One region of the Chimaeribacter sp. YP20170169 genome, then DNA from elsewhere that is predicted to be linked to it. Evidence: predicted binding sites of a transcription regulator. Region 1 holds the regulator's gene; the other holds the start of a gene.

What was found. The regulator PurR, encoded in region 1, represses purine synthesis genes. The targets are predictions, from matches to a motif close to CANGCAAACGTTTGCNTG.
Region 2: galS (HTH-type transcriptional regulator GalS) is a predicted target of PurR. The motif match lies at 4,613-4,630, and genes of this name have one in related genera.

Annotation. Positions count from the first base shown of each region.
Region 1 is NZ_CP176824.1:2,190,545-2,205,261, reverse strand. Features, by position in the region: gene ACK3SD_RS09855 (riboflavin synthase subunit alpha) at 1-461, shown strand, start outside; gene bglB (beta-galactosidase BglB) at 664-1,803, shown strand; gene cfa (cyclopropane fatty acyl phospholipid synthase) at 1,851-3,002, opposite strand; gene punC (purine nucleoside transporter PunC) at 3,338-4,540, opposite strand; gene punR (DNA-binding transcriptional activator PunR) at 4,684-5,592, shown strand; gene purR (HTH-type transcriptional repressor PurR) at 5,623-6,648, opposite strand; gene cydH (cytochrome bd-I oxidase subunit CydH) at 6,976-7,065, shown strand; gene ACK3SD_RS09820 (C40 family peptidase) at 7,122-7,907, opposite strand; gene ACK3SD_RS09815 (Grx4 family monothiol glutaredoxin) at 8,325-8,666, shown strand; gene rnt (ribonuclease T) at 8,731-9,414, opposite strand; gene gloA (lactoylglutathione lyase) at 9,507-9,914, opposite strand; gene nemA (N-ethylmaleimide reductase) at 10,021-11,118, opposite strand; gene ACK3SD_RS09795 (DUF1289 domain-containing protein) at 11,493-11,732, shown strand; gene ACK3SD_RS09790 (aldo/keto reductase) at 11,825-12,721, shown strand; gene sodC (superoxide dismutase [Cu-Zn] SodC) at 12,846-13,367, shown strand; gene slyA (transcriptional regulator SlyA) at 13,928-14,371, shown strand; gene slyB (outer membrane lipoprotein SlyB) at 14,445-14,717, opposite strand, start outside.
Region 2 is NZ_CP176824.1:2,558,677-2,573,393, forward strand. Features, by position in the region: gene mglC (galactose/methyl galactoside ABC transporter permease MglC) at 1-481, opposite strand, end outside; gene mglA (galactose/methyl galactoside ABC transporter ATP-binding protein MglA) at 502-2,022, opposite strand; gene mglB (galactose/glucose ABC transporter substrate-binding protein MglB) at 2,199-3,197, opposite strand; gene galS (HTH-type transcriptional regulator GalS) at 3,449-4,447, opposite strand; gene yeiB (DUF418 domain-containing protein YeiB) at 4,723-5,880, opposite strand; gene folE (GTP cyclohydrolase I FolE) at 5,944-6,606, opposite strand; partial or broken gene ACK3SD_RS11630 (LysR family transcriptional regulator) at 6,857-7,340, shown strand; partial or broken gene ACK3SD_RS11635 (LysR substrate-binding domain-containing protein) at 7,413-7,751, shown strand; gene ACK3SD_RS11640 (S-(hydroxymethyl)glutathione dehydrogenase/class III alcohol dehydrogenase) at 7,812-8,936, shown strand; gene fghA (S-formylglutathione hydrolase) at 8,951-9,790, shown strand; gene ACK3SD_RS11650 (SDR family oxidoreductase) at 9,958-10,857, shown strand; gene ACK3SD_RS11655 (aldo/keto reductase) at 10,905-11,987, opposite strand; gene gsiD (glutathione ABC transporter permease GsiD) at 12,119-13,033, opposite strand; gene gsiC (glutathione ABC transporter permease GsiC) at 13,041-13,961, opposite strand; gene gsiB (glutathione ABC transporter substrate-binding protein GsiB) at 14,011-14,717, opposite strand, start outside.

The DNA.
Region 1 (14,717 bases):
AGGTGGGCGATCTGGTCAACCTGGAGCGGGCGGCGAAGTTCAACGATGAGATTGGTGGGCACCTGATGTCCGGCCATATCATCTGCACTGCCGAGATCAGCAAAATCCTCACCTCTGAGAACAACCGTCAGGTGTGGTTCCGCATCGCCCATGAGGAGTACATGAAGTACATCCTGCATAAGGGCTATATCGGCATTGATGGCATCAGCCTGACCATCGGCGAAGTGGTGAAGAACCGCTTCTGCGTGCACCTGATCCCGGAGACGCTGGAGCGCACCACGCTTGGCAAAAAGCGTCTGGGGGACACGGTTAACATTGAGATTGATCCGCAGACTCAGGCGGTGGTGGACACCGTGGAGCGTGTGCTTGCCAGCCGCGAGGCCGCGATGGCGGCCGCCAAGGCCATCGGCGAGAATCTGGCGCAGGCCGATGCGGCTGACGAGGATCCGGCGAAAGCCTGACGCCCGCCGCTCCTTAAGCCCGGCCTCTGCGCCGGGCTTTTTTATGCCCTTTTTTTGCCCAGGTGAAAGTGTGAGGCCCGCGCGCGTCCCCTTTCCGGCGTTGCCAGCACGCGCGCAGGGCTGGCAGTCAGCCAAAGGCGATAGCCGGGTGGCTGGCCTACACTGCGGCGATTGCTAACCCGTTCTCTTGCAAAGGTGAAAAATGAACGTATTTCCCGTCAAACATAGTGAACTGCTGCGCCAGCCCGACTACTTTATCACCCGTGACGAGGTGCGCCGGTTGATCCACCAGGTGGCGGACAACTTGATCCATATCGAGGACAAGACCGGCGAGTTCCTGCTGCGGCTGGATGACGGACGGGTGATTGATACCAAGGGCTGGGCAGGCTGGGAGTGGACGCACGGCATCGGGCTGTATGGCATCTACAAATATTACCAGCAGACCAATGACCCGCAGGCGCTCGCTATCATTGATGACTGGTTTGCCGCGCGCCTGCAGGAGCCAATGCCGACCAAAAACGTCAACACCGTCTGCCCGTTCCTGACGCTGGCTTTCCGTTATGAAGAGACGCGCAACCAGAGCTGGCTGCCCTATCTGGAAGCGTGGGCCGAGTGGGTGATGTATGAGATGCCGCGCACTGAAAAGGGCGGCCTGCAACATATCGTCTACAACAATGAGAACCACCAGCAGCTGTGGGATGACACCCTGATGATGAGCGTGCTGCCGCTGGCGAAAATTGGCAAGCTGCTCAATCGGCCGGAGTACGTGGAGGAGGCGAAATTCCAGTTCCTGACCCATGTCCAGTACCTGATGGATCGCCAGAGCGGCCTCTGGTTCCACGGCTGGACCTTTGAGGGCAACCACAACTTTGCGCAGGCACGCTGGGCGCGCGGCAATAGCTGGCTGACCGTCGCCATCCCGGACTTCCTGGAGATGGTGGATCTGCCCGAGCACGATGCCACCCGCCGTTTCCTGATCCAGGTGCTGGAGAGCCAGATCGCCGCGCTGCAACAGTATCAGGACGCCTCCGGCCTGTGGCATACCCTGCTGGATGACCCGGACTCCTATCTGGAAGCCTCTGCCACCGCTGGCTTTGCCTACGGCATCATGAAGGCGGTGCGCAAGCGCTACGTTGGCAAGCAGTATGCGGCGATGGGGCTGCGCGCCGCACAGGGGGTGGTGCGCCACATCAACGATCAGGGCGAGCTGACCCAGGTCTCCTTTGGCACCGCGATGGGCAATGACCTCAACTTCTATCGCGAGATCCCGCTCACCTCCATGCCCTATGGGCAGGCGATGGCAATCCTCTGCCTCTCCGAGTATCTGCGCGTCTATCTCTAAGCGGCGTACAGGCGAAAAAAACCGGCCTTTGGCCGGTTTTTTCATGTTTAGCGCGGCACCCGCAGCCCGCCCTCGACGCCATGCGGGCTGAACAGCACCTGCCAGAGCTGGATATCGCGCGCGCGGAAGGCCCCCGCGCAGGCATTCAGGTAGTAGGTGAACATCCGGTAGAAGCGGTCGGAGTAGTTCTCCGCCAGTTGCGGCCATGCCTTGATGAAACGCTCATGCCAGGCCATCAGCGTGCGATCGTAATCCGCGCCGAAGTTGTGCCAATCCTCCATTACAAACTGTCCCTCGCTGGCTTGGGCAATATGCTTGACCGACGGCAGGCAGCCGTTGGGGAAGATATATTTGTCGATCCAGGGATCGACATGCATGTCCGTTTTGTTCGAGCCGATGGTGTGCAGCAGGAACAGGCCATCTGGCCGCAGGTTGCGCGCCACCACGTCAAAGTAGGTCTGGTAATTTTTCGGCCCGACGTGCTCAAACATCCCAACGGAGACGATGCGATCGAACTGCTGGTCCAGATCGCGGTAGTCCTGCAACAGGATGGTGACGTCCAGCCCTTCGCAGCGCTGTTGGGCCAGCTTCTGCTGCTCGGCGGAGATGGTGACACCGGTAACGGAGACGCCGTAGTGACGGGCGGCGAAGGCTGACAACCCACCCCAGCCACAGCCGATATCCAGCAGCGACATGCCGGGCTTCAGTTGCAGCTTCTCACAGATCATGCGCAATTTGTGCTCCTGTGCCTGCTCAAGCGTTTCCGCCTCTTTCCAGTAGCCACAGGAGTACTGCATGTAGGGGTCAAGCATCAGGGTAAAGAGATCGTTGCCAAGGTCGTAGTGCTCCTTGCCGACGATCCAGGCACGCTTTTTGGATTGCAGGTTGGTCAGGCGGGCAGCGGCAATGCGCAGGGTATCTTTCAGGTGGTGGGGCAGCTTGTGCTCCAGACCGGCGGCCACTACGCGCTGGAAGAAGATGTCGAGCCGCTCGCACTCCCACCAGCCATCCATGTAGCTTTCGCCAAGGCCCAGTGAGCCTTCCTGCAATACGCGCTTAAAAAAATCGGGGTTATTGATGGTGATATCGAAGGGCCGGGAGCCATTGATTTCGATATCCGCCTGGCTGAGCATCTCATGGGCAATGCGATACCACTGGTTATCCTGAATGCTCAAATCTTCTATACACGATGAACTCATAGCTTCTCCATCACTTTTTCTTCTGACTTATGACCTGCAAGGAAAAGCATAGACAATTTGCAGGCGTATACGAGAACCCGCGGGGTAACCCGCCGTATCTGATATTCGACTATGTACAGAGGAAAGTGGGACGAATCCCGCTGGCCCAGGGGTAGGACAGCAGGTCATCATCCCTGACAAAATGCGCGCACTCCTCGCGCACCAAGACTTGATAAAAGTTTTGTAAAACCGTTGTTCTTATCGAGTGAAAAAGAGTATAGGCGCGCCAGAAGCGATACTCAATAGTCAATCCCTTCTGGCGCAAAGAATAATCAAGCGATTATTCAGTAAGGCAATTATGCCGTTTGGTTAGTATGCCGCTCATGACGGATGGCTGCCTGCGCCGACGCATTACGCTGGAGCAGGTAGCCTGCCAATGCCAGGCCCACGGTGCTCAGCATCACACTGACGGTTGCCATCAGCGGCTGGCTGATAAAGGCCGATACCATCAGACTGGCGACGAAGCAGAGTCCCAGTTGCAGGGCATTCTGCAGGGCCGCGGCCTTGCCGGTGCTCTGCGGGAAGGGCAGTAGCGCGTTAGCCACAATTATGGGATAGAGTGCGCCATTTGCCAAAGCCATCACACAAAATGGCACCAGCAACAGCGCCAGCCCCGGCGTGGCGAGCCAGGCCAGCAGGAACAGCGCGATGATGCTCAGGCTGTAGCCAGCCAGCAGCCACGGCACTAGCACCTTGCCATCACGGCGGCTGACCACGTAGCGGCAGCCAAACCCACCCATCAGGAAGGCAAAGGTCTGCGGCACGTAGCTCAGGCCGATGGCATCCGCGCCATAGCCCATGGCGTGCAGGATGAAGGGCGAGCCGGTCAGCCAGGCGAAGAAGCCTGCCGAGCAGGCGGCATACATCAGCACGTTGCCGCTAAAGACGCGGGAGCCGAGCAGCGCCAGCATTCCTACCTTGGGGGCCGGATGGTCAGCACCCGGCCGGTTGGCAGGCTGGAGCCGCAGCGTTGGCACCAGCAGCAGCAGGGTGATGGCGAGCAGCGCCAGGAAGATGGCGCGCCAGCCAAAGTGGTTCAGCAGCCAGGCACCCAGCAGCGGGGCCAGCGCCGGTGACAGCGCCACCAGCGGCATAATGGTGGCAAACACCCGTTTCGCCTGCTCGCCCGTGCAGCGGTCCACCACCAGCGCCTGCCAGCTTACGGCCGCGGAACAGACTCCCACCGCCTGCACAAAGCGCATCAGCCAGAGCTGGCGCGCATCCTGCACCCACAGCATCCCGGCGCAGCCGACGGCAAACATCAACAGCCCCAGCACCAGTACGGGCTTGCGGCCGATGCGGTCAGAGAGCGGCCCCCAGATCAGTTGGGCGCAGGCGAAACCGGCCAAAAACAGGCTCAGGCTGGCGCTGATGGCATTGGGCGTCAGCGAAAGATCTGTCTGCATCTGGGCGAAGGCCGGCAGGTACATGTCAGTGGCCAAAAAGCCAAGCACACTCAGTCCGGCCAGATAGAGCATGAAAAGAGGGGAGCGGGTCATAGCAAATTCCTATGGTTTGTTAGTAGATGATAAGAAAAACGCATAGCGGTGCGCACTCTACTGGAGCAGCCAGGGCATTGTGAAACGTTAAAATTTGCGCCATGCTGTGAAAAATTTTGCAAGCAGAAAGAGTGGGGCGCGCCATGTGGTCAGAGTATTCGCTGGAGGTGGTGGACGCCGTAGCACGCACCGGCAGCTTTAGCGCGGCAGCGCAGGAGCTGCACCGGGTGCCCTCGGCGGTCAGTTACACCGTGCGCCAGCTGGAGCAGTGGCTGGCGGTGGAACTGTTTGAGCGCCGCCACCGTGATGTGGCGATCACCGAGGCCGGACAGGTTTTTATTGAGGAGGCGCGCGGTGTTATCAAAAAAATGCAGGCCGCGCGTCGCCAGTGCCAACAGGCGGCCAATGGCTGGCGTGGGCAACTCAATCTGGCGGTGGATCGGGTGGTGCGTGCCGATCGCACCCGGCAGCTGGTGCTCGATTTCTACCGCGAGTTTCCCGATATGGAGCTGCTGATCTCGCCGGAGGTGTTCAACGGCGTCTGGGATGCGCTGGCGGATGGACGGGTGGATGCAGCGATTGGTGCCACCCGCGCCGTGCCGGTGGGCGGCAGCTACCGCTTCCGCGACATGGGCTTTCTGCCGTGGCGCTGTGTGGTGAGCCGTACCCATCCGCTGGCACAACTGCCCGGCCCGTTGGCGGATGAGCAGTTGCGGCCGTGGCCAGCCCTCTGTCTGGAGGACACCTCCCGCACCCTGCCGAAGCGCGACACCTGGACGCTGGATAACCAACGGCGGCTGGTGGCGCCAGACTGGACCAGCGCGCTGGATTGCCTGCTGGCTGGCCTGTGCGTGGGGATGATCCCGGCGCACATGGCGCAACCGCTGATCGATCGTGGAGAGTTGGTGCTGCTGACGCTGGCGCAACCCTTCCCGGACAGCGCCTGTTGCCTGACCTGGGATCAGGCGCGCACCTCGCCAGCGCTTAGCTGGTTGCTGGATTATCTGGGGGACAGCGAAACGTTGAACCGGGAGTGGTTGCGTGGGGAGTAAAAACCGGGGCGCATGGCCCCGGCTGGTCGATTAACGGCGGTAGTCGCGGTAGGGGCCATCGGCCACGGAGCGACGCTCCACCAGTTTCGGGCGCACTTCAATGGTCTGCGGGTCTTCACGCTTGCTGGTGATGCGATCCAGCAGCATGGCAAAAGCACTCTCGCCGAGGCGCTCTTTCGGCTGGTGGATGGTGGTCAGTGCCGGGGTAAAGTAGCGCGCGTTACGCACGTTGTCATAGCCAATCACCGAGATGTCTTGTGGCACGCGCAGGCCCATCTCGTCGGCGGCGCAGATGGCGCCCATTGCCATGATGTCGCCGCCGCAGAACACCGCCGTTGGGCGCTGCTTCTGCACCAAAATCTGCTGCATCGCCTTGTAGCCGGACTCCGGCTCAAAATCACCCTGTACCACCCACTCCGGGCGCACAGTGATATTTGCCTCTTCCATCGCCTTCAGGAAGCCCTGATGGCGGCCGCCGCCGGTGTTGCGTGACAGCTGGCCGGGGATGATGCCGATATCACGGTGGCCGCGCTCAATCAGATAACGGCCTGCGATGTAGCCGCCCTCAAAGGCGTTATCAATGATGGAGTCAGTAAAGTCGCTGCGTGCTGAACCCCAGTCCATCACCACCATCGGGATGTTGCGGTACTCCTCGAGCATACCGATCAGCTGATCCGGGTACTCAGAGCACATCACCAGCAGGCCATCGACGCGCTTTTGCGCCAGCATCGCCAGGTAAGCTTGCTGCTTGTCGAGGTTATTGTGGGAGTTGCAGAGGATCAGGGTATAGCCCTTGCTGTAGCAACTGTTCTCCACGGACTCAATCACCTCAGCGAAGTAGGGGGCCTCACTGGAGGTCGCCAGCAACCCGATGGATTTGGTGTGGTTGACTTTCAGGCTGCGCGCCACGGCGCTTGGGGAGTAGTGCAACTCCTTGATGGCGGCCCAGACCGCCGCCTTCGTCTCTTCAGCGACGAAACGTGTTTTGTTGATAACGTGTGACACGGTGGTGGTGGACACGCCGGCACGTTTGGCGACATCTTTAATCGTGGCCATGGGAAAAGTGACTCCTGAAAATACGTGTTACAGCACGTAACTATAATGTTAATCGTTTGCCTGCGTTTATTCTTCTGCCCACCGTAAAAGATGCAGTGAATTCTAGGGGGAGAGGACGGTCATCTTCGCTGGGGAGCGGTGGGGCATTGCAGCCGCGGCCGGGTACGCAGTGTGTAAACCGCGAATTTTCCCCTATTCTTGCGCAAAGGGGAAGCAGAAAATTATCCCGTTGCGCATCACGACGTGATAGGCACTGCCTGCAATACTGTGAGAATATGAGAACTCATACAAACATTGTGGTTTTGTTTGCGTTATTCAGGAGAACACATGGATACCAATTTGAAACTGTCGCTATGCACCACTGTGGCGGCGCTCACCATGATCATTGCCTTTAGCTTTACCGCTGTTTTGGGCTAATCCGCCTGCACCAGAAAAAAAAGACGCCCTTGGGCGTCTTTTTTGTTACGCGGTGGTCAGCGCACGGTCTTGGGGGTCATCACGCGGCGGGCGCCGACGTAATGGTCCTGCCAGTAGTCATTATCCAGATAGCTGATGCGGATATCCTCGCCGGTGCGCGGTGACTGGATAAATTTGCCATCGCCGAGATAGACGCCAACATGGTCAGCCGCGCCACGGTTGGCGATGCGGAAGAAGACCAGATCGCCGCTCTCCAGCTCGCCACGTTTAACCGGCGCGGCATCACGCAGGTGGTACATCTCATTGGCGGTGCGTGGCAGGCGGATCTTCATCACATCTTTATAGGCGTAATAGACCAGCCCGCTGCAATCGAAACCGGTGGTGGGGGAGGTGCCGCCCCAGCGGTAGGGCTTGCCTACCTGCTTCATTAGCTTGGTCATCGCCGTTTGCTTGGCTTTCTGGTAGCGCTTTTTATGCGCCGGGCTGAGTGCCAGCGGGCCGCTCTCCACAGCTTTGGCCTCGTGGCCGGGCAGGCGCTGGCGGCCATAGCCTTTTTTATAGCCCTTTTTCGGCGGCGTCACCTTGACCAGATGGGTAGAGGCGGTTTTACGTGTTTTACCGCTTTTGGTCGTGACCTTGACCACCTGAGCCTTGTCGCGGCTGGTGGCTTTTTTCTTTACGCTGGTTTTCACCGGCTTGCGCTTTTTACGGTCATCCGTCCTGGCCTCACTGGCATGGCCCTTGCGGGGTTCGGCCGACGTGCGCGCATGGGGCGACGCATGCGCCAGATTCATACAGAGCTGGGTAAAAAGCAAAACGAAAAGCGTAACGAGTAAACGCATGGCAACGCTACCAAAAGTGTCCGACAAACATCCATGGAGGCCCAGTATCACTGAAACCTGCCGCACAAAAAAGCATGAAACCCCCTGATTCTAATTCATATTGTCAGAAAAAGTTAATAGCTTTTTTCATTAGTGAAAACTGGGGGGGAGATATGCTGCTTTTATCCGCAACTCAAGCGGTTAGCGGCCTGGCGGCATAGAGGGATAACGCGTTTTTCCGATAAACCTCATCGTTCAGATCTGTTACTGTTAACATATGTTTAATTATTGTTAGCAGTCAGGCCGACGAATTTGGGGCATGGGGGAAAACCCTGCAAAAAATGGTGTTTTCATCCCGTTGCCGCCCTCGTTACAATAGGCCACTGCTGATTTGATGTGACGCGTAATAGCCAGCCAATGGCTTGAGGAAGCAAGACAATGACGACAATTGAAAAGATCCAGGCCCAGATCGCGGAAAACCCGATCCTGCTGTACATGAAAGGCTCCCCGAAGCTGCCAAGCTGTGGCTTCTCCGCTCAGGCGGTACAGGCGCTGTCCGCGTGCGGTGAGCGTTTTGCCTATGTGGACATTTTGCAGAACCCGGACATCCGTGCTGAGCTGCCGAAATACGCCAACTGGCCGACCTTCCCGCAGCTGTGGGTGGATGGTGAACTGGTCGGCGGTTGCGACATCGTGCTGGAGATGTACCAGCGCGGCGAACTGCAACAGCTGATCAAAGAGACCGCCGAGAAGCACCGTTCCCAGGAAGAGCAACAGTAATCCGGGCGCGGGGGCAACCTCAGCGGCAATGAAAACGGGCGACCCTAGGGTCGCCCGTTCTGTTTTACTCGTCGGCCTCTGGTGTCGCCAGCGGCCAGCCACCCAGCCGTTTCCAGCGGTTGACCAGCTCACAGAACAGCAGTGCCGTCTGCTCGGTGTCATACAGCGCGGAGTGCGCCTGGGCGCTATCAAAGGGGATGCCGGCGGTGATGCAGGCTTTCGCCAGCACCGTCTGCCCGAGCACCAGCCCGCTCAGCGCCGCGGTATCAAAGGTGGCAAAGGGGTGAAAAGGGTTGCGCTTGAGGCTACCGCGCTCGGCGGCCGCCATCAGGAAGCTGTGATCAAAGTTGGCATTGTGCGCCACAATAATCGCCCGGTTGCAGTTCTGCTCCTTCATGCCCTTGCGCACCATCTTGAAGATGGCGTGCAGCGCCTCATACTCACTCACCGCGCCACGCAGCGGGTTGTGCGGATCGATGCCGTTGAAGGCCAGCGCCTCCGGTTGCAGCACCGCCCCCTCAAATGGGGCGACATGGAAGTGCAGCGCCTCATCACGCGTCAGCCAGCCGTCGTCGTCCATGCGCAACGTCACGGCGGCGATCTCCAGCAGGGCATCGGTACGGGCGTTAAAGCCAGCGGTTTCAACATCAATCACCACGGGATAGAACCCGCGGAAGCGGCCACTCAGGGCGTTGGGATCACTTTTATCAGCCATCAGTTTCTTATCAGGTTCGAATTCAGCGCGCATTATGGCAAATTTTCGCGGCCGATGCAGGGGAAGGGCAATACGCAGGAGAAGACGGGCGACGGCGTGCCGCGCCCGTAGGATCAGGGAAGCTATCAGTTGCCGAGGCCTTTGCCAGCGTGGCTGTTTTCAATCAGCTCGATCTTGTAGCCATCCGGGTCTTCCACAAAGGCGATCACGGTGGTGCCGCCCTTGACCGGGCCAGCTTCACGGGTCACATTGCCGCCAGCATTGCGGATCTGGTCACAGGTCGCCGCGACATCATCCACGCCCAGCGCGATGTGGCCGTAGGCCGTCCCCATGTCGTAGCTCTCGACGCCCCAGTTATAGGTCAGTTCAATCACCGCGCCTTCGCTCTCTTCGGTATAGCCGACGAACGCCAGGGAGTATTTGTATTCGGTATTTTCACTGGAACGCAGCAGACGCATGCCTAATACCTTGGTGTAGAAGTCGATGGAGCGTTGCAGGTCACCGACGCGAAGCATGGTATGGAGTAAGCGCATAAAGTCCTCTGATAACAGGTTGGCACGCGGCGAGGTGTTCGCCGCGTGGATAAAAACAGTTAAGTATAGCCTTCGCAGGCGAATAAATTCAATGTGATGCAGATAGTCACAGCGTTGGGTAGTCGGTGTAGCCATCACGGCCACCGCCATAGAAGGTCTCTGGCTGCGGTGGGTTGAGCGGCGCCTGCTGGGCAAAGCGCGCCACCAGATCCGGGTTGGCGATGTAGTCGCGGCCAAAGGCGGCGGCATCAACGTAACCGGCGTCAATCAACTGCTCCGCCTTCTGCTGCGTATAGCCACCGGCCCCGATGATCACCCCCTGATAGCGGGCGCGAATCGCCTTGCGCAACGCCTCCGAATAGGGACGGCCGCCGACCCAGTCCGGCTCGGAGATGTGCAGGTAGGCCAGTTGGCGGGCGCTCAGTTGCTCCACCAGCGTCAGCGCATCCTGCTCCTCCTGCTTGCCATTGCCCATGCCAGCGACGGCACCGACCGGCGAAATGCGGATGCCGACGCGGTCAGCCCCCAGTTCGGCCACCACGCTCTCCACGACGTCCAATGTCAGGCGCAGGCGGTTCTCGACACTGCCGCCATACTCATCATTTCGCAGGTTGGACTCCGGCGACTGGAACTGGTGCAGCAGGTAGCCGTGGGCGGCGTGGATCTCCACATAGTCAAACCCGGCCTCCCGTGCATGAATGGCGGCCTGGCGGAATTGTGCCACTACTTCGGCGATCTCAGCCACGGTTAGGGCGCGCGGCGGCGAGCAGGGAACGCGCGTCAGGTTGCCCTGCTCATCCCGTATCGTGGTGCGGGTGTCGGCGGTCTGTGCCGAGGGGGCGACCGGCGACTGCTGGCCCGGTTGCAGTGAGGTGTGGGAGATGCGGCCAACGTGCCACATTTGCAGGGCGATGTGGCCGCCGCGCGCATGGACGGCGTCCGTGATCTGGCGCCAGGCAGCCACCTGCTCAGGGGAGTGGATGCCCGGCGCGCCAGCATAGCCCTTGCCCTGCAAGGAGATTTGCGTCGCCTCGCTAATAATCAGCCCGGCGCTGGCGCGCTGGCTATAGTACTCGCCCATCAGGGCAGTCGGCAGATCGCCCGGCTCCTGGCTGCGCAGGCGGGTGAGGGGGGCCATAAAGATCCGGTTCGGCAGGGTGCGCCCGCCAATGGTCAACGGGGTAAAGAGTGTGCTCATGGCCAATGCCTCCTGAAAAAGTGTCCGGGCCACTATGCAGAGGAAAGGCTGGGGCAGATTGTTCAAACGTGCGCTCTAAAGCGTTGAAAGAAACCGGCGTACAGGCACGCCGGGTGAAGGGGGCGCAAGGGGCGTGGCCAGCGGGCGGCACGCCAAAGGCTCACGTTTGCGCGGCACGGGGCCACGCCGTGATGTTCTCGCGGCAAAGAGCCTTTACCGCGACGCCACCCTATCACCCGGTTATGACAGAAATTTGATGGCATGGGCGGGAAAAATGGCGGGCAGGCTTGCCAGCCCGGCGCAAAGGGGCTTCAATGAGTAGGCGGGCGATAAATTAACCAGCGCGCAACGTGCCGCCCGTTTGCGCAAAAGGGGAGATTGTGGCCGAGCAGCTTGAGTTTTTCACCATTCCCAGCCCCTGCCGCGGCATCTGCCAGTCAGATGAGCGCGGTTTTTGTCGTGGCTGCCTGCGCAGCCGGGAAGAGCGTTTCAACTGGATGAGCATGAGCGACGCCCAGAAGCGCCACGTCCTCCATCTCTGCCGCCAGCGCTACCTGCGCCAGCAGCGGCAAGCGCGCAAAGCCGATGACCCGCCGCCAGAACAACCCTCCCTGTTTTAATTCTTGCGAGGCGCCGCGCAAAGCCGTGCGCCAACGTCGTGCCGGGCCACGCAATTGTGTATGCTCTCCCCATCCAACCAAGGAGGCCGGTTATGAATCTTCGCAGTCCGATTGCCCCGCAGGGCCCTGAGTTTTCCCCGCTAATTTGTGGCTACTGGCGGTTAATGGAGTGGGCAATGCGCCCGCAGGAGCTGGTGACCTTTATTGAGCAGCACCTGGCGCTGGGCATCACCACCGTCGATCACGCTGACATCTATGGTGACTACCAGTGTGAGGCCGCGTTTGGCGACGCGTTGCGGCTGGCCCCCTCGCTGCGCCACCAGCTGGAGCTGGTCAGCAAGTGCGGCATTGCCACCACCGCCAAACCCGGCCATAGCCTTGGCCACTACATCACGGACAAGTCCCACATCATTGCCAGCGCTGAGCAGTCATTGCAGCACCTGAACACTGACCACCTCGACTTGCTGCTGATCCACCGCCCCGATCCGCTGATGGATGCCGATGAGGTGGCAGAAGCGTTCACCGCCCTGCATGGCAGCGGCAAGGTGCGCCATTTTGGTGTCTCCAACTTTACGCCAGCGCAGTTCTCGCTACTGCAATCGCGTCTGCCCTTTACTCTGGCAACCAACCAGGTGGAGATCTCGCCGCTCAATCAGACGGTGACGCTGGACGGTACGCTCGACCAGTGCCAGCAGTTGCGCATCCGGCCGATGGCGTGGTCATGTCTGGGTGGTGGCCGGCTGTTCCGTGAGCCACGCTACCAGCCGCTGCGTGATGAGCTGTACGCCGTCGCTGAGGAGATTGGCGCGCAATCCCTGGAGCAGGTGGTCTATGCCTGGGTGCTGCGCCTACCGAGCCGCCCGTTGCCGATCCTCGGTACTGGCAAGATTGAGCGCGTGCGTGCCGCCTGGGAGGCGCTCTCCCTGCCATTGAGCCGCCAGCAGTGGTTCCGCATCCGCAAGGCGGCGCTGGGTTATGACGTGCCCTAGGGGCAGTTTTTGTGAACTGGATCGCAAATATCAGCCGGGCAGGGTCAGAAAGCGGAACGGCAAACCAGCATCGGAAGGCTTTGCCTATACTTAACGCTCTGAAGCGACAGGCATTGGAGGCGTTATGAAATATCTTTCCGGCGTGGCGTTGGCATGTATGTTGGCCTGCGGGGCCGCGCAGGCGGCCAGTAAAGTGGTGACCATGAACCTGGTGTCTGCCGAGGGCGCACCGCAGCCCATCGGCACTGTCACCATCAGTGAAACCGAGTATGGCCTGCTGTTTACCCCCAAATTGACCTCACTGCCGCCGGGGGTGCACGGTTTCCATGTGCACCAGAATGGCAGCTGTGAGGCCGCAGAGAAGGATGGCAAGAAGGTGGCGGCGCAAGCAGCCGGCGATCACCTGGATCCAGAGAAAACCGGCAAGCACCTCGGGCCATATGAGAATGGTCACTTGGGTGACCTGCCCGTGATCTATGTGCATCAGGATGGCAGTGCCAGCGATCAGGTACTGGCACCGCGCCTGAAACAGCTGTCGCAGGTTGAGAACCATGCGCTCATGATCCATGAGGGCGGGGATAACCACGCGGATATGCCGAAGCCCTTGGGTGGCGGAGGTGGCCGTATTGCTTGTGGTGTGATTTAGTTTGGCTGACTGACTGCTGGCCGAGCATTAGCTCGGCCAGTGCCAATAACGGGTGGGCGAATTTATTTAATGCAGAAGTGTTTAGATATTGCCATGATTCATATCAAAAGTTGGAAAATGTATTTTATTTTTGTAACTGTCACTATTTATTTACCCCCACTGATCCCAGCCCACGCTATCCCCTTAAATTCTAGCGAAATTTGACAAAATGCACGGAGTATGTCCGCCGCCGCCACCCTTGCCCGGTGTGCGCTTAGTTTGGCCCACGTGGCCATAGGCAGAATTAGCGTCGCCTGATCGCCAGAGAAAATCAGAGAGACAGCAAAGGGATAGCTAAAAACAGGCAACGTTCACTAAGGAGATTATGCCAAATTTAGTATGTTAATATTCAGGCAGAGAATAAGGCGGAGGATGTAAAAAGGCTCTAATTATTTTTAATCCAAATTATTGGTCTAAATATAATTCATATTACATATATAATTGAATTTCCGTTCTTAACTCCGCAAAATAGGCTACACTCTGGGAAGCACTATTAGCAAGCTAATTATAAGGAGGGGGAATTGGACTCCAATTTAGGTTCATCATTAGGTTCAGATTTAGCACGGCTGGTGCGAGTATGGCGCGCCTTGATTGACCATCGGCTTAAACCGTTGGAATTGACCCAAACTCATTGGGTGACCTTACACAATATCAACAAATTACCGCCTGAGCAGTCGCAGATTCAGCTGGCCAAGGCGATCGGCATTGAGCAGCCTTCACTGGTACGCACCTTGGATCAACTTGAGGAGAAGGGGCTGATTACCCGCCATACCTGCTCCAGCGATCGCCGCGCCAAACGCATCAAACTAACGGCGGAAGCGGCACCGATTATTGATGAGGTGGAGAGGGTGATTGACTCTACACGGCATGAGATCCTGACGGGCATCTCACATGATGAGCTCTCGCTGCTGGTCAGGATGATCGATCAGATAGAAGAGAACATTATCCAACTACAAAATAAATAACGCGATTTTTTTTGACCCACAGCGAATCTACCCGACCGGCGGCCTATGGCCGCCGGTCTTGTTTCTGTGCCGCTTAACGCGGCGAGACAGTCACCTGGCTGCCACTGCTGGCTATGCTTACACGCTGCCCCACGCTGAATTTGGTGGCATCTGCTTTCTGCACCACCATGATGGTATTGCCATCATCCTTACGGATCTCCAGTTCTACGCCATTGCTACGGTTTAACGCACCCTGCACGCCCTGACCTGCGACGCCACCGGCCACGGCACCGGCTGCGGTCGCCAGGCTACGGCCCGTGCCACCCCCGACGGTGTTACCCAAGAAGCCGCCCAACACTGCGCCGCC
Region 2 (14,717 bases), 370 kb from region 1:
TCGGGGACGCGCCGACAAAGTCGTAGTAGAGCGAGTTGATGCCGTAAACGATGATCATGGTGCCGAGGGTGGTGATAAACGGCGTCACGTTCAGGTAGGCGATGATGATGCCGTTCAGCAGGCCAATCAGCGCGCCAATCACGCACACCGTCAGGATCACCAGCGGGATCGGCACGGTCTGGATGTCTGGGAACACCTTGTTGACGTTATCCATCGCCTGCAACATGGTGGCCGCCACTACCGCCGCCAGCCCGACCTGGCGGCCCGCTGACAGGTCAGTGCCCTGCGTCACAATCAGCCCCGCCACGCCCAGCGCGATGATGATGCGCACCGAGGATTGGGTGAGGATGTTACTCAGGTTCATCAGGCTCAGGAAGGTGGGGTCCTGGAAAATAATGATCGCCAGCAGCACCAGCAGTACAACGTAAATCCCGCCCTCTTTGAGATAAGTGAGCATACTTTTCTTATTTAATGCAGTCATAATAAGAACCTTCAACAAGATTAGAGGTGCAAGGAGGCAAGACGTAATATTTCATTCTGCGAGGTCTCTTTGGTATTCACGATACCGGCGACCTGCCCGTTACTCATCACCAGGATGCGGTCGGTAATCCCGAGCAGCTCCGGCATTTCCGAGGAGATGATGATGATCCCCTTCTCCTTCTTCGCCAGTTCGGTAATCAGTTGGTAGATCTCAAACTTGGCGCCGACGTCAATGCCGCGCGTTGGCTCATCCAGCATCAAAATCTCCGGCTGGGTCAGCAGCCAGCGGCCAATGATCACCTTCTGCTGGTTACCGCCCGAGAGCGAACCAATGTGGGTGTGGTGGCCCGGCGTTTTCACCCGCATTGAGTCAATCACCCACTGGGTATCACTCTTCATCCGCCGGTTATCCAGCAGCCCCAGTTTGTTCTTGTAGTTGCGGATGTTGGAGATGAGCGAGTTGAAGCCGATGTCCAGGTAGGCGTAGATGCCGGTGGAGCGGCGCTCCTCGGTGACCAGCGCGAAACCGTGGTTGATCGCCTCGTTGGCGCTGTGGTTGTTGATTGCCTTGCCATGCAGCTTGATGGTGCCGCTCACCTTCTCACGGATGCCAAACAGCGTCTCAACGATGTCGGTGCGCTTGGCGCCCACCAGCCCGGCGATGCCAAGGATCTCCCCTTTATGCAGGTCAAAGGAGACGTCCCGGATCGAGGGCTGGCGCAGCGAGGTGAGGTTTTTCACCTCCAAAATGACTTCGCCCGGCGTGTTCTGCCGGTCAGGGAAGCGCTGGCTGAGGGAGCGCCCGACCATCTTGGCGATGATATGGTCCATCGTCATCCCCTTCAGCGGCCGGGTCTCAATCCACTGGCCGTCGCGCAGGATGGTGATCTCGTCACACAGCTGGAAGATCTCCTCCATCTTGTGCGAGATGTAGACGATGCCGCAGCCACGCTCTTTCAGCTTGCGGATGATGGTAAAGAGGTGGTTGACCTCTTTTTCAGTCAGCGAGGAGGTTGGCTCATCCATGATGACGATTTTGGCGTCATAGGAGAACGCCTTGGCGATCTCGATCATCTGCATCTGCGACACCGACAGTTTCGCCACCTTCTCCCGGGGGTCGATGTCGATGTCCAGTTCGTCGAAGATTGCCTTGGTGTCGCTGTACATCTTGTCCTGATCGACGAAGATGCCCTTGGTTGGGTAGCGGCCTAGCCACATGTTGTCCATCACCGTGCGTTGCAGCACCAGGTTCAGCTCCTGATGCACCATCGACACGCCCTGCTCCAGCGCCTCTTTGGAGCTTTTGAAATCAACCTCTCTCCCCTGGAAAAGGATGCTGCCGGAATCTTTGCTGTAAATACCAAACAGGCATTTCAATAACGTCGACTTGCCTGCGCCATTCTCCCCCATCAGGGCGTGAATGGAGTGGGGGCGGACTTTTAAATTAACGTTATCCAGTGCCTTTACGCCCGGAAATGACTTCGAGATATTGGTCATCTCCAACAGCCACTCACGCGGCTGTCCCGTACTGATATCGGCCATAGTTACACCTGGCTAAAAGATGGAGTCTGCTGTTCGGGGTATCCTGGGCGCATGCGGCGGGCCGGACGAACCGGTGACCACCTGCCTGCCCAGCGACAACCTGAGGTGGCGGACGCCGCCGGCCATCCTGACCCGCGGCGGGGTATTGCTTACTGCACCGTTAGACTAAACGGGGATTACTTACCGATAAATTGCGCCAGGTTATCCTGGTCTACACCGACGTAAGGGACACGTACGATTTTATTTTCAATTTTCCAGTTGGTGCCCTCTGCCGCGGCTTTACCCTCGGACAGATTCTTCGCAAGCTGGAAGGTGGCTTTCGCCTGGTTGTTGGCGTCATTCAACACGGTTCCCGCCATTGCGCCCGATTTCACCAGCGCCAGGGCCTCCGGCAGCGCATCCACGCCGAAGACCGGGATCTTTGTCTTGTTGTGGGCTTTCAGCGCTTCCACCGCGCCCATGGCCATTGCATCGTTGTTGGCGATCACTACCTCAATCTTGTCGGCGTTCGGGCCGGAGAGCCAGGCGTCCATCTTGTCCTTGGCCTGTGCGGTGTCCCACATCGCGGTATCAAGTTGCAGCTGCTGGGTCTTCAGGCCCTCTTTGCCATTCAGGGTATCGATGACGTACTTGGTACGCGCCTCGGCATCCGGGTGGCCCGGCTCGCCCTTCAGCAGCACGAACTGCACGGTGCCATCTTTGTTCAGATCCCAGGTGGGGTTGGCTTTCCAGTGCTTGGCGATCAGCTCGCCCTGGATGATGCCGGACTCTTTGGAGTCGGTGCCGACGTAGTAGGCTTTGTCATAGCTGTCGAGCGCCTTGCGGCTCGGCTCTTTGTTGTAGAACACCACTGGCACGTCATTGCCGCGTGCCTTGTCAATCACCACTGGCGCGGCCGCCGGGTCTACCAGGTTGATGGCCAGCGCCTTGACGCCCTTCGCCAGCAACACGTCGATCTGGTCATTCTGTTTGGACTGGTCGTTCTGCGAGTCATTCATCAGCAGTTCGATATCCGAAGAGGATTTGGCTTCCTTCTCAATCGCCTTGCGCACCACCGACATGAAGTTGTCATCGTATTTGTAGATGGTGACGCCGATGCGGGTGTCCGCGTGTGCCGCTGCGCCGAACAGCATGCTGGCGGCCACTGCAGCCAGGGTAAAGACCTTCTTATTCATTTGTCGTCTCCGGTTTATGTAGGGTAGAACCAGGGGTTGCCGCTCTGTCCCCCGCGCACGCTGTGTGTGGTGTCGCCGGTGGCGGCGCGGCGGGAAATTGCCAGGATGTGACTATTTGTAAACGTGTTGACACATCCTGACAGAAAACGTTTGCATCATAATCGCTGTATTGTTAATTAACTGTGAATGTGTTCACAATTTGAAAGCGGTTACACAAGGCAATCATGACACTTCGTGACTGTTTCCACATTTCAGCGCAGCGCCACCGAATGGCGGCGCACCAGCGTCGGCATAAAACAGTGGGTTACATCGCTCTCCAGCTCGTTGGCCGCCCCTTTCAGCGCCAGTTCGGTCGCCAGGGTGGCCATCGACATGATGGGATAACGCACCGTGGTCAGCTTCGGGCTGGTGTAGCGGGCGATCGGGATGTCATCAAACCCCACCAGCGAGCAGCCCTGCGGCACACTGATACCGTTTTCTTTTAGCACCGCCAGCGCCCCGGCGGCCATCGCGTCGTTGTAGGCAAAAATCGCCGTCAGTTGCTGGTTGCGCCCCAGCAGCTCTACCATCGCCGCCTCGCCGCCCTGCAAATCCGGCGAGCCAGCGGCGTACCACGCCTCGGGCGTCGCCAGCCCCACCTCTGCCATCGCGCGCCGGTAGCCTTCACGGCGCTGCACGTCATCCTCAATCGGGTGGTTGGAGCCGATATAGCCGATGCGCCGGTGGTTGTGGCTGAGCAGCAGCCGGGTCGCCATCAGCGCGCCGCTGACGTTGTCCAGCCCGACGCAGCGGTGCTCATAGCCAGCAATGATGCGGTTGACCAGCACCATGCCCGGCACCTGCTCCAGAAAGGCGATCAGCTCGCGGTCATCCAGCGCTTTGGCATGGACAATCAGGGCGTTGCAGCGCTGGCGAATCAGCACCTCAATCGCGTGGCGCTCCTTCTCCGCCTGATGGTAGCTATTGCCGATCAGCACATACTTGTGGTGCAGCTGGGCAACGGTATCCACTGCCTTGACCAGCGCGCCGAAAAAGGGATCGGAGACATCCATCACCACCACGCCAATGGTGTCGCTGGACTGGGTCGCCAGCGCCTGCGCATTGGCATTCGGCCGGTAGCCCAGCTCGGTCGCCGCCTTCAGCACCAGCTCGCGCGTCTCTTTGCTGGCGATGGCCGAGTTGTTCAGCACGCGGGAGACCGTCGCCACCGAGACGCCAGCGCGGCGCGCCACATCACGGATGGTGATCATTGCAGCCTCCCGCCTGCCGGTGGCAGGGGCGAAAGGCGGGGGCAAAAGGCAATGAAAAGGGAAACGATCATGGAGATTCCTGTTATTCGGCTGGTAAAGGGGCACTGACTGCACGTCGCTATCCTAGCGACTTTGCCCGATCCCCTTCGTGAATCACGTCACAGGAAAGAAAACGTTTTCATACATTTCTTTAACTTTTAGGGGAAATTATGCGGCAAAGCACAGCACTGAGGGAGGAATATGCTGGTGCCCGGCAGAGGCCGGGCACCGGGGGATCAGGAGACGGAATCGGAGCGGCCGGCGGTGAGCGCTGTCAGGCGGCGCCAGACCCACTCCACTGGCCCCTGCGGGAAGAAGCGCAGCCAGGCCACGGACAGCAGCAGGTTCACCAGCCACACCGCCGGCACAAAAGCCAGCAGTTGCAGGCGGCCAAAGTGCTGCACCCAGCCAAAGCGGTAGAAGATCGTGGTGCAGATCAGGGTCTGTACCAGATAGTTGGTGAGCGCCATGCGCCCCACCTGCGACAGCCAGTCGCACACCCGCCAGCGCGCCAGCGTCGGCCAGAAGCCATAAACCAGCGCCAGATAGCCAATCGACTGCAGCATGGCGCCAATCTCGCGCGGTGCCTGCAACAGGTAGCCGCTCCAGCGGTACTCCCAGCCCAAATGCCACTGCACCAGCGCCGTCGGGATCTGGATCAGCCATGAAAGCGTTATCAGACAGAGCGCCGTATTGCGGTAGTGGCGCAGGCTGAACTTGCCACGCAGCCAGCCGCTGCGCATCAGGCCCGCGCCCACCATCATCGTGCCCATCAGCTCCCAGCCATACTGCGCGGCAATCGAGATCAGCATGGAGGAGAGCATATCCAGCCGGTTGCGCCACGCCTCGGGGCCGCCCTGCATCTTCCACAGCGCCTCATACTGGCGGTCGGCCACCCCCGGCAGCCAGAAGCTGCCCGGCTCTGGGCTGGTGATAAAGGCGAACATCGCCAGCACCGCCACCCCCAGCACAAACAGCAGCCCCCCGGTGGTTACTAGCGTGCGGCTGGAGGGTGCCTCGCGGATCATGCGCCAGCATACCAGCCCAATCAGCCCATAGGAGAGCAGAATGTCCCCCTCCCAGAAGAAGATGGCGTGCACCAGCCCAAGCAGTACCAGCCAGGAGAGGCGCGCCTGGATCCAGCCGGAGCCACGCGGCAACAGCAATTGCAGCCCGGCGCCAAACAGCAGCGCGAACATGGTGAGGAATTTGGCCTGTGCCAGCACATCCATGATGACCCAGGTCAAGGCGTCGCCGGTGGAGGGCTGTCCCAGATAGGCCGGGTTCAGGTAGGCCGCGCGTGGCAGGCCGAAGGAGTTGATGTTGAGCAGAAGAATGCCAAGGATGGCGATCCCGCGGGCGCAGTCAAGGGGGGCGATGCGTGGTTGGCGCATAGGTCACAACATCCTGTAGGGTCAGGCGACGCCTTGGGGCGTCGCCGGTAACGGGGTGCGGACTCAGACGTGGCGGACAGCGCGCAGGAACTCCTGGCGGGTGTTCTGGCTGGACTTGAACAGACCGCCCAGCGAAGTGGTGGTGGTGGCGCTGGTCGCATCACGGATACCGCGTGCTTTCACGCAATAATGTACCGCATCAATGGATACCGCAACATTATTGGTGCCAAGCAGGGTTTGCAGCGCCACCAGGATCTGCTGCGTCAGGCGCTCCTGCACCTGCGGGCGCTGGGAGAAGAACTGCACGATGCGGTTGATCTTGGAGAGGCCAATCACGCCATCTTTGGGAATGTAGGCCACGGTCGCCTTGCCATCGATAGTGACAAAGTGGTGCTCGCAGGTGCTGGTCAGCGTGATGTCACGCACCGTCACCATCTCATCCACCCGCATCTTGTTCTCGATGATGGTGATCTTCGGGAAGTTGCTGTAATCCAGTCCGGAGAAGATCTCATCGACATACATCTTGGCGATGCGGTTCGGCGTCTCCGCCAGGCTGTCATCGTTCAGGTCGAGGTTCAGCAACTGCATGATGCTGGTCATGTGCTCCTGGATGTGGCGGGTACGGGTCTCCCGATCAAGCATCGGTTCCGGCCGCAAGGGGGTCTCCAGGCCGCGCGCCATCAGCGCTTCATGAACCAGTGCGGCTTCTTTACTCAGCGTTGCCATTCTTCTTCTCCTACAGGTATTACAATTTTGGCTGGGATCACGCCAAAATTTGGTGCCTCACTGTAGTTGAGTAGACGGCGATTATCCAGCGATTACGCTTCGTGATTGATGAAATAGCTGCAAGTTATCGGTGGCATGGATGGGTGCTCCCCTGCCCGCCCGGTTATCGCCAGTTGCCAACGCGTCACCAGATCGCTACACTCACAAAAAATGAATAACATCCTTTCACTTCCTCACGAAAAGAGAAAACATGGATCTGACCCAGCTTAGGATGTTCTGCTGCGTGGCGGAGACCGGTTCGCTGGTAAAGGCAGCCGAACAGCTGCACCGCGTCCCCTCTAACCTCACTACCCGCTTGCGCCAGCTTGAGCAGGAGCTGGGCACAGACCTGTTTATCCGCGAGAAACAGCGCGTGCGGCTGTCGGCAATGGGCCACAACTTCCTGAACTACGCCCAACGCATTCTGGCGCTAAGCGATGAGGCGATGAGCATCACCCACGCCGGTGAGCCAGCTGGCCAGTTCGCCCTGGGGTCGATGGAGAGCACCGCCGCCACCCGGCTGCCGCTGTTGCTGGCGCGCTACCACCAGCGCTTCCCGGCGGTGTCGCTGTCGCTGCTGACCGGCACCTCCGGCGAGATGATTGAGCGCGTGCGCGCCGGCACCCTCGCCGCCGCACTGGTGGATGGCCCGGTTGAGCCGGACGACCTCAACGCCTGCGTCGCCTTCCGTGAGGAGCTGCTGCTGGTGGCACCGGCCGGCGCACCCTGCCCGTGGCGGGCAGTGGCCCGCTGACGGTGTTTGCCTTCGGCGAGGGTGCAGCTACCGCCACACCCTGCTGGCCTGGCTGAAACAGGCTGGCGTGCTGGTCGGCAACGTGCTGACCCTGCGCTCCTACCACGCGATGCTGGCCTGCGTCGCCAGCGGCGCGGGCATCGCACTGATGCCGCGCACGGTGCTGGCGCAGCTGCCCGGTGAAGGACAGGTGGCCGCCCACCCGCTGCCGCCGGAGGTGGCGGAGACCGCCACCCACCTGATCTGGCGGCGTGAAGCCTTCAGCCCCAATGTGCGGGCGCTGAAGGAGATCATTATTGAGTACAACGATGGCGTCGTTCCGGCGCTGAAACACCCGATTGCCGGTGAGTGACGTACACTTATTGCGCCATCCCTGTTCTGACACCCCTAAATACCCTGTAAGGAGCAACACATGGAGATGATCAAAACCCGCGCCGCCGTGGCATGGGGCCCCAACCAGCCGCTGACCATTGAGGAAGTGGATCTGATGCCGCCGCAGAAGGGTGAGGTGCTGGTACGCATCGTCGCCACCGGCGTCTGCCACACCGATGCCTACACCCTCTCCGGCAAAGATCCAGAGGGTATCTTCCCGGTGATCCTCGGCCATGAGGGCGGCGGCGTGGTGGAAGCCGTGGGTGAAGGCGTCACCAGCGTGGCGGTCGGCGACCACGTGATCCCGCTCTACACCCCGGAGTGCGGCGAGTGCAAATTCTGCCGCTCTGGCAAAACCAACCTCTGTCAGGCGATCCGCACCACGCAGGGCAAGGGGCTGATGCCGGATGGCACCACCCGCTTCTCCAAGGATGGCCAGCCGATCTTCCACTACATGGGCACCTCCACCTTCTCGGAGTACACCGTGGTGCCAGAGATCTCCCTGGCAAAAATCAGCAAGGAGGCCCCGCTGGAGGAGGTCTGCCTGCTGGGCTGTGGCGTCACCACCGGCATGGGTGCGGTGATGAACACCGCCAAGGTGAAAAAGGGCGACACCGTGGCGATCTTTGGCCTCGGCGGCATCGGCCTGTCGGCCATCATCGGCGCGCAGATGGCCGGAGCCAGCCGCATCATCGGCATCGACATCAACACCAGCAAGTTTGAGCTGGCGCGCAAACTGGGCGCGACCGATCTGGTGAACCCGAAAGATCACAGCAAGCCGATTCAGGAAGTGATTGTCGAGATGACCGACGGCGGCGTGGACTTCTCCTTTGAGTGCATCGGCAACGTCAACGTGATGCGTTCGGCGCTGGAGTGCTGCCACAAGGGCTGGGGCGAGTCAGTGATCATCGGCGTTGCGGGCGCGGGCGAAGAGATCGCCACCCGTCCGTTCCAGCTGGTGACCGGCCGCGTCTGGCGCGGGTCGGCGTTTGGCGGCGTGAAGGGCCGTTCGCAGCTGCCGGGCATCGTGCAGGACTACCTCGACGGCAAGTTCCAGCTCAATGACTTCATCACCCACACCATGGGGCTGGAGGCGATCAACGAGGCCTTCGACCTGATGCATGAGGGCAAGTCGATCCGCTCCGTCATTCACTTTGACCAGTAAGCGGGGCGCACCGGATGAGCATTGAGCTTCTTGAGGAACACCGGCTGTTTGGCGGCTGGCAGCAGCGCTACCGCCACGCCAGCAGCAGCCTGAACTGCGACATGACCTTCAGCCTCTACCTGCCGCCGCCGCGCGACGACGCCCCGCCGCCGGTGCTCTACTGGCTCTCCGGGCTGACCTGCAACGACGAGAACTTCACGTTGAAGGCTGGCGCGCAGCGGGTCGCCGCCGAACTGGGGCTGGTGCTGGTGATGCCAGACACCAGCCCGCGCGGCGCAGGGGTGGCGGATGATGAAAGCTATGACCTCGGCCAGGGGGCGGGCTTCTACCTGAACGCCACCGAGGCACCGTGGTCGGCGCACTACCGGATGTATGACTATCTGGTGGATGAGCTGCCAGCGCTGGTGCGCGAGCAGGTGAACGTCAGCGACCGCCAGTCCATCTGTGGCCACTCAATGGGCGGTCACGGCGCGCTGATGCTGGCGCTGCGTAACCCGCAGCGCTACCGCTCGGCCTCGGCCTTCGCGCCCATCGTCAACCCGAGCCAGGTGCCGTGGGGCCGCAAGGCGTTCACCGCCTATCTGGGCGCGGATGAGCAGCGCTGGCTGGCCTATGACAGCTGCCACCTGCTGGCGAGCCGCCCGGCCGAGCCGCTGCCGATGCTGGTCGATCAGGGCGACGCCGACCAGTTCCTGCCAGACCAGCTCCAGCCAAGCAAACTGGAGGAGCTGGCGACCCAGCACGGCTGGCCGCTGACGCTGCGCACCCAGCCCGGCTATGACCACAGCTACTTCTTTATCGCCAGCTTTATCGAGGATCACCTGCGCTTCCACGCGCAGCACCTGTTCGCCTGATTTGCCCCCTCCCCCGGCCCCCGCCTACCCGCGGTGGGGGCCGCTCTCCCGCACGCCGGCTGGCGCAACCGTCGGGATCTACTACACTTTATGGTCAGAAGCGAATGTCATGCGCCCCGAAAGTGCTGGGGTGCCTCCTGTTGTTTCAAGTGAATGGAGAAGAAACGATGTCAAAACCAGACCAATATACCCGCCAGAATCCACTCACCCAGTACAAGCATGACCGTTATCCAAAGCAGACTCAGCCCGCGCCGGGTTTGGCCGTCAATATGCAGCCTGCTCCGGATCACGGTGAGGAGAGCTACCGCGGCAGCGGCCGGTTGGAAGGCCGCAAGGCGCTGGTCACCGGCGGTGACTCCGGTATCGGCCGCGCGGCCGCCATCGCCTACGCCCGTGAAGGGGCAGATGTCGCCATCAACTACCTGCCCGCCGAGCAGCGTGACGCTGAAGAGGTGGCGGAGCTGGTACGCGCGGCGGGCCGCGAGGCCGTGCTGCTGCCGGGCGACATTAGCGATGAAATCTTCTGCCAGAAGCTGGTGGCCGATGCCCATGAGCAGCTGGGCGGGCTGGATATTCTGGCGCTGGTGGCCGGTAAGCAGGTGGCGATTGAGAACATCAGCGATCTGACCACCGAGCAGTTCCGCAAGACCTTTGAGACTAACGTCTTCGCCATGTTCTGGATCACCAAGGCGGCGCTGCCGCTGCTGCCGGAGGGGAGTTCCATTATCACCACCTCCTCGATTCAGGCTTACCAGCCGAGCAAATTCCTGCTCGACTACGCCTCGACCAAGAGCGCGATCATCGCCTACAGCCGCGCGCTGGCCAAGCAGGTCGCCAGCAAGGGCATCCGCGTCAACATCGTCGCGCCCGGCCCGATCTGGACGCCGTTGCAGGTGGCTGGCGGCCAGTTGCAGGAGAACATCCCGGAGTTTGGTAGCGCCACCCCGCTGCAACGCGCTGGCCAGCCCGCTGAACTGGGGCCAATCTACGTGTTCCTTGCCTCGCAGGAGTCGAGCTACATCACCGCCGAGGTGTTTGGCGTGACCGGCGGCAACCACACCGCCTGATCCCTCGCGAGCGCAAGAAAAAGCCGGGCACTGCCCGGCTTTTTGCGTTACTGGTTCTGGTGCTGCCGGTGCTCTACCGTCTCGCGGTACTCATCGAGGAACGGCTGCTCCGCCGGGTCGATGCGATCCATACCGGAGGTGAAGCGGTGCCAGTAGGGGTAGCGCGGTGCCGGGCGGGTGGCGCGCTCAATGCGCTGGATCTGCTCCGGCGTCAGCGTCAGACGCGCGGAAGCCAGGCTGTCCTGCAACTGCGCCTCGGTGCGCGCGCCGACAATCAGGCTGCTGATGGCCGGGCGGGTGTTGAGCCAAGCGAGGCAGACCTGCGCCGGCGACACCCCATGCTCATCGCCCACCGCCGCCAGCGTGTCGATCACGTCGTAGGCGTGCTCCATGTCATGCACGTAGGGTTCCGGCCAGCCGTTGCCCTGACGGGAACTCTCTGGCGTCTTCTGGCCGCGGCGTACGGTGCCGGTCAGCAGCCCCTCGCCCATTGGCCCCCAGATCAGCGTGCCGACGTTCTGGTCAAGCGCCAGCGGCAACAGCTCAAACTCCGCCTCGCGCGACTCCGGCGTGTAGTTGATCTGCTGGCTGACCGGGCGGTTGACGCCCAGCAGCTCGGCTTTGCCCAGCGTCTTCATCATCTGCCAGCCGGTGTAGTTGGAGGTGCCGTAGTAGCGGATTTTGCCGCTCTGCACCAGCGACTCCAGCGCATAGAGCGTCTCCTCGACCGGCGTCACGCCATCCCAGTTGTGGATCTGGTAGAGGTCGATGTGGTCGGTCTTCAGCCGACGCAGGCTGTTCTCACAGGATTTGATCAGGTGGTAACGGGTCGCGCCGCTGTCGTTCGGGTCATCGCTCATCGGGCTGCGCGCCTTGGTGGCGAGGATGATGCGCTGGCGGTCGCGGCCCAGCGCCTCGCCTACCACGCTCTCCGCGCCGCCTTTGGAGTAGAGGTCGGCGGTGTCCACGGTGTTCACGCCCTGCTCAAAGGCGATATCCATCATCCGGCGGGCGGTGTTGGCATCCACCTGGCCGGTCTTCTCAAAGCCGTCGCTGCCGGAAAAAGTGAGGGTTCCCAAGGTCAATTCAGACACAAACAGGCCGGAGTGGCCAAGCTGGCGATACTTCATCAGTGACTCCTTATTGATGTTGGAGGACTTTTAGGTATAGCCAACTCTCCGGCGAAAGGGGGCCGGAGAGCGGATTTTTAGGATTAGTTGCCCCCCGGCTGGCCCGGTGTCCCGGTTTAGCGCCGGACAGCTCAGAGTTTCGGGTCGAGGGCGTCGCGTAGGCCGTCGCCCAGTAGGTTGAAGGCCAGCACCGTCAGGAAGATGGCGAGGCTGGGGAAGATGGCGACGTGCGGCGCGATCACCATGTCGGCCCGCGCCTCATTCAGCATCGCGCCCCACTCCGGCGTCGGCGGCTGCGCGCCCAGCCCCAGAAAGGAGAGGCTGGCGGCGGTGATGATTGAGGTGCCAATGCGCATGGTGAAGTAGACCACGATGGAGGAGACGGTGCCCGGCAGGATGTGGCGCAGCAGGATGGTGCGGTCCGGCGCGCCGATGCTGCGCGCCGACTCAATGAAGGTCTGGTGTTTCAGCACCAGCGTATTGCCGCGTACCAGCCGGGCGAAGGCCGGGATGCTAAAGATCGCCACCGCCACCACCACGTTCGCCATGCCGCTGCCCATGATGGCCACCACGCCAATCGCCAGCAGGATGCCGGGGAAGGCGAACAGCACGTCGCAGATGCGCATGGTGATGCGATCCCACCACCCTTCGTAGTAGCCAGCCAGCAGGCCGAGCAGCGTGCCAATCGCCGCGCCAATCGCCACCGACACCACGCCAGCCACCAGCGAGATGCGCGCGCCCATCAGGATGCGGCTGAAGATGTCGCGCCCCAGCGAGTCCACGCCCAGCCAGTGCACCAGCGACGGCCCCTCATTCAGGCGGTCATAGTCAAAGAAGTTTTCGGCGTCATAGGGCGCCAGCCAAGGGGCGAACAGCGCCACCACCACCAGCAGCAGCACAAACAGCCCGGCCACCAGCGCCACTGGCTGACGGCAGAAGCGCTGCCAGAAGGCGCGCCACGGTGTGCGCCCGCCGCCCGCCGCTAGCCCAGACACCCGCACCAGCGGCATACCGGCCAGCGTGGCTTCCCGTCTCCACAATTTCATTACGGCCTCACTTATAGCGGATCGAGGGGTTGATGGCGGCGTAGAGCACGTCCACCACCAGATTAATCAGGATAAACTCCAGCGAGAAGAGCAGCACTTCGGCCTGGATCACCGGGTAGTCGCGCATCTCCACCGAATCCACCAGCAGGCGGCCCAGTCCCGGCCAGTTGAACACCTTCTCCACCACAATCGAGCCGCCGAGCAGGAAGCCGAACTGGAGGCCCATCATGGTCACCACCGGGATCATGGCGTTGCGCAGCCCGTGCTTGACGATCACCAGACTCTCGCGCACCCCCTTGGCCCGCGCGGTGCGCATGTAATCCTCGCGCATCACCTCGACAAAAGAGGCGCGGGTGAAGCGTGCCATCACTGCCGCCACCGCCGCGCCGAGGGTTAGCGAGGGCAAAATGTAGTGCTGCCAGCTCTCCGCCCCCACCGTCGGCAGCCAGCCCAGCTCCACCGAGAAGATCTGCATCAGCAGCATCCCGAGCGCAAAGGCCGGGAAGGAGATACCGGAGACCGCCAGCGTCATGCCGAGGCGATCCGGCCAGCGGTTGCGCCAGACGGCGGAGACCACGCCAATCGCCATGCCAAACAGCACCGCCCAGACCATGCTGGTCAGCGTCAGCCACAGCGTCGGCAGGAAGCGTTGGGCGATCTCCTCGCTCACTGGCCGCTTGGAGACCATTGAGGTGCCAAAATCACCCTGCACCACGTTGGCAAAGAAGTGCAGGAACTGCACCGGCAGCGGCTGGTCGAGGCCCAAATCCTGGCGCACCAGTTCCACCACGCTCTCATCGGCGTCCGGCCCAGCGGCCAGCCGCGCCGGATCACCCGGCAGCAGGTGGACAAACAGGAACACCAGCACCGCCACAATCAGCAGCGTCGGCACCAGTCCCAGCAATCGTTTTAAAAAGTAGTTCAGCATCGGCTCTTATGTCCCCGGCGGGCGCACCCCGGCGCGCCCGCCGCAGCCCCTATTGGATATCCGCGTCATCAAAGCTGAACAGGGTATCCGGCATCATGTAGAAGCCCGTCAGCCGTTTGTTGTGCGCCGAAACCAGTCGCTCGGTGGCAAGGAAGGCCCAAGGCGCATCGGCCCAGATCTTGTCCTGCGCATCCTTGTAGAGCTTCGCTTTCGCCGCCCGGTCGGTGGTCGCCAGTGCACCGGCCAGATCCTTGTCCACCTGCGGGTTGCTGTAGAAGGCGGTGTTGAACTGGGTCGGCGGCGCGGACTGGCTGGCGAACAGCGGCGTCAGCGCCCAGTCGGCCTCACCGGTCGAGGCTGACCAGCCGGTGTAGAACATCCGTACCTTGGCCTCTTTCTGGCCGACCGCCTCCACCTGCGCCGCGCGCTGGCCAGCGTCCATCGCCGTGACCGTCACTTTGATGCCCACCTGCGCCAGCTGCTGCTGGGCGAACTGCAACACCTTCTGCGCGGTGCTGTGGTTGTGCGATGACCAGAGCGTGGTGGTGAAGCCGTTCGGGTAGCCCGCCTCTTTCAGCAACTCTCGCGCCTTGGCCGGGTCGTAGGGCCACGGCTGGTAGCGGGCGGCGTAGTCAATGCTCGGCGGCACCGGCCCCTCGGCTGGCACGGCGTAGCCCGCAAAGGCGACCTTAATCAGCGCCTCTTTGTTGATGGCGTAGTTGATCGCCTGACGCACCTTCAGGTTGTCAAACGGCT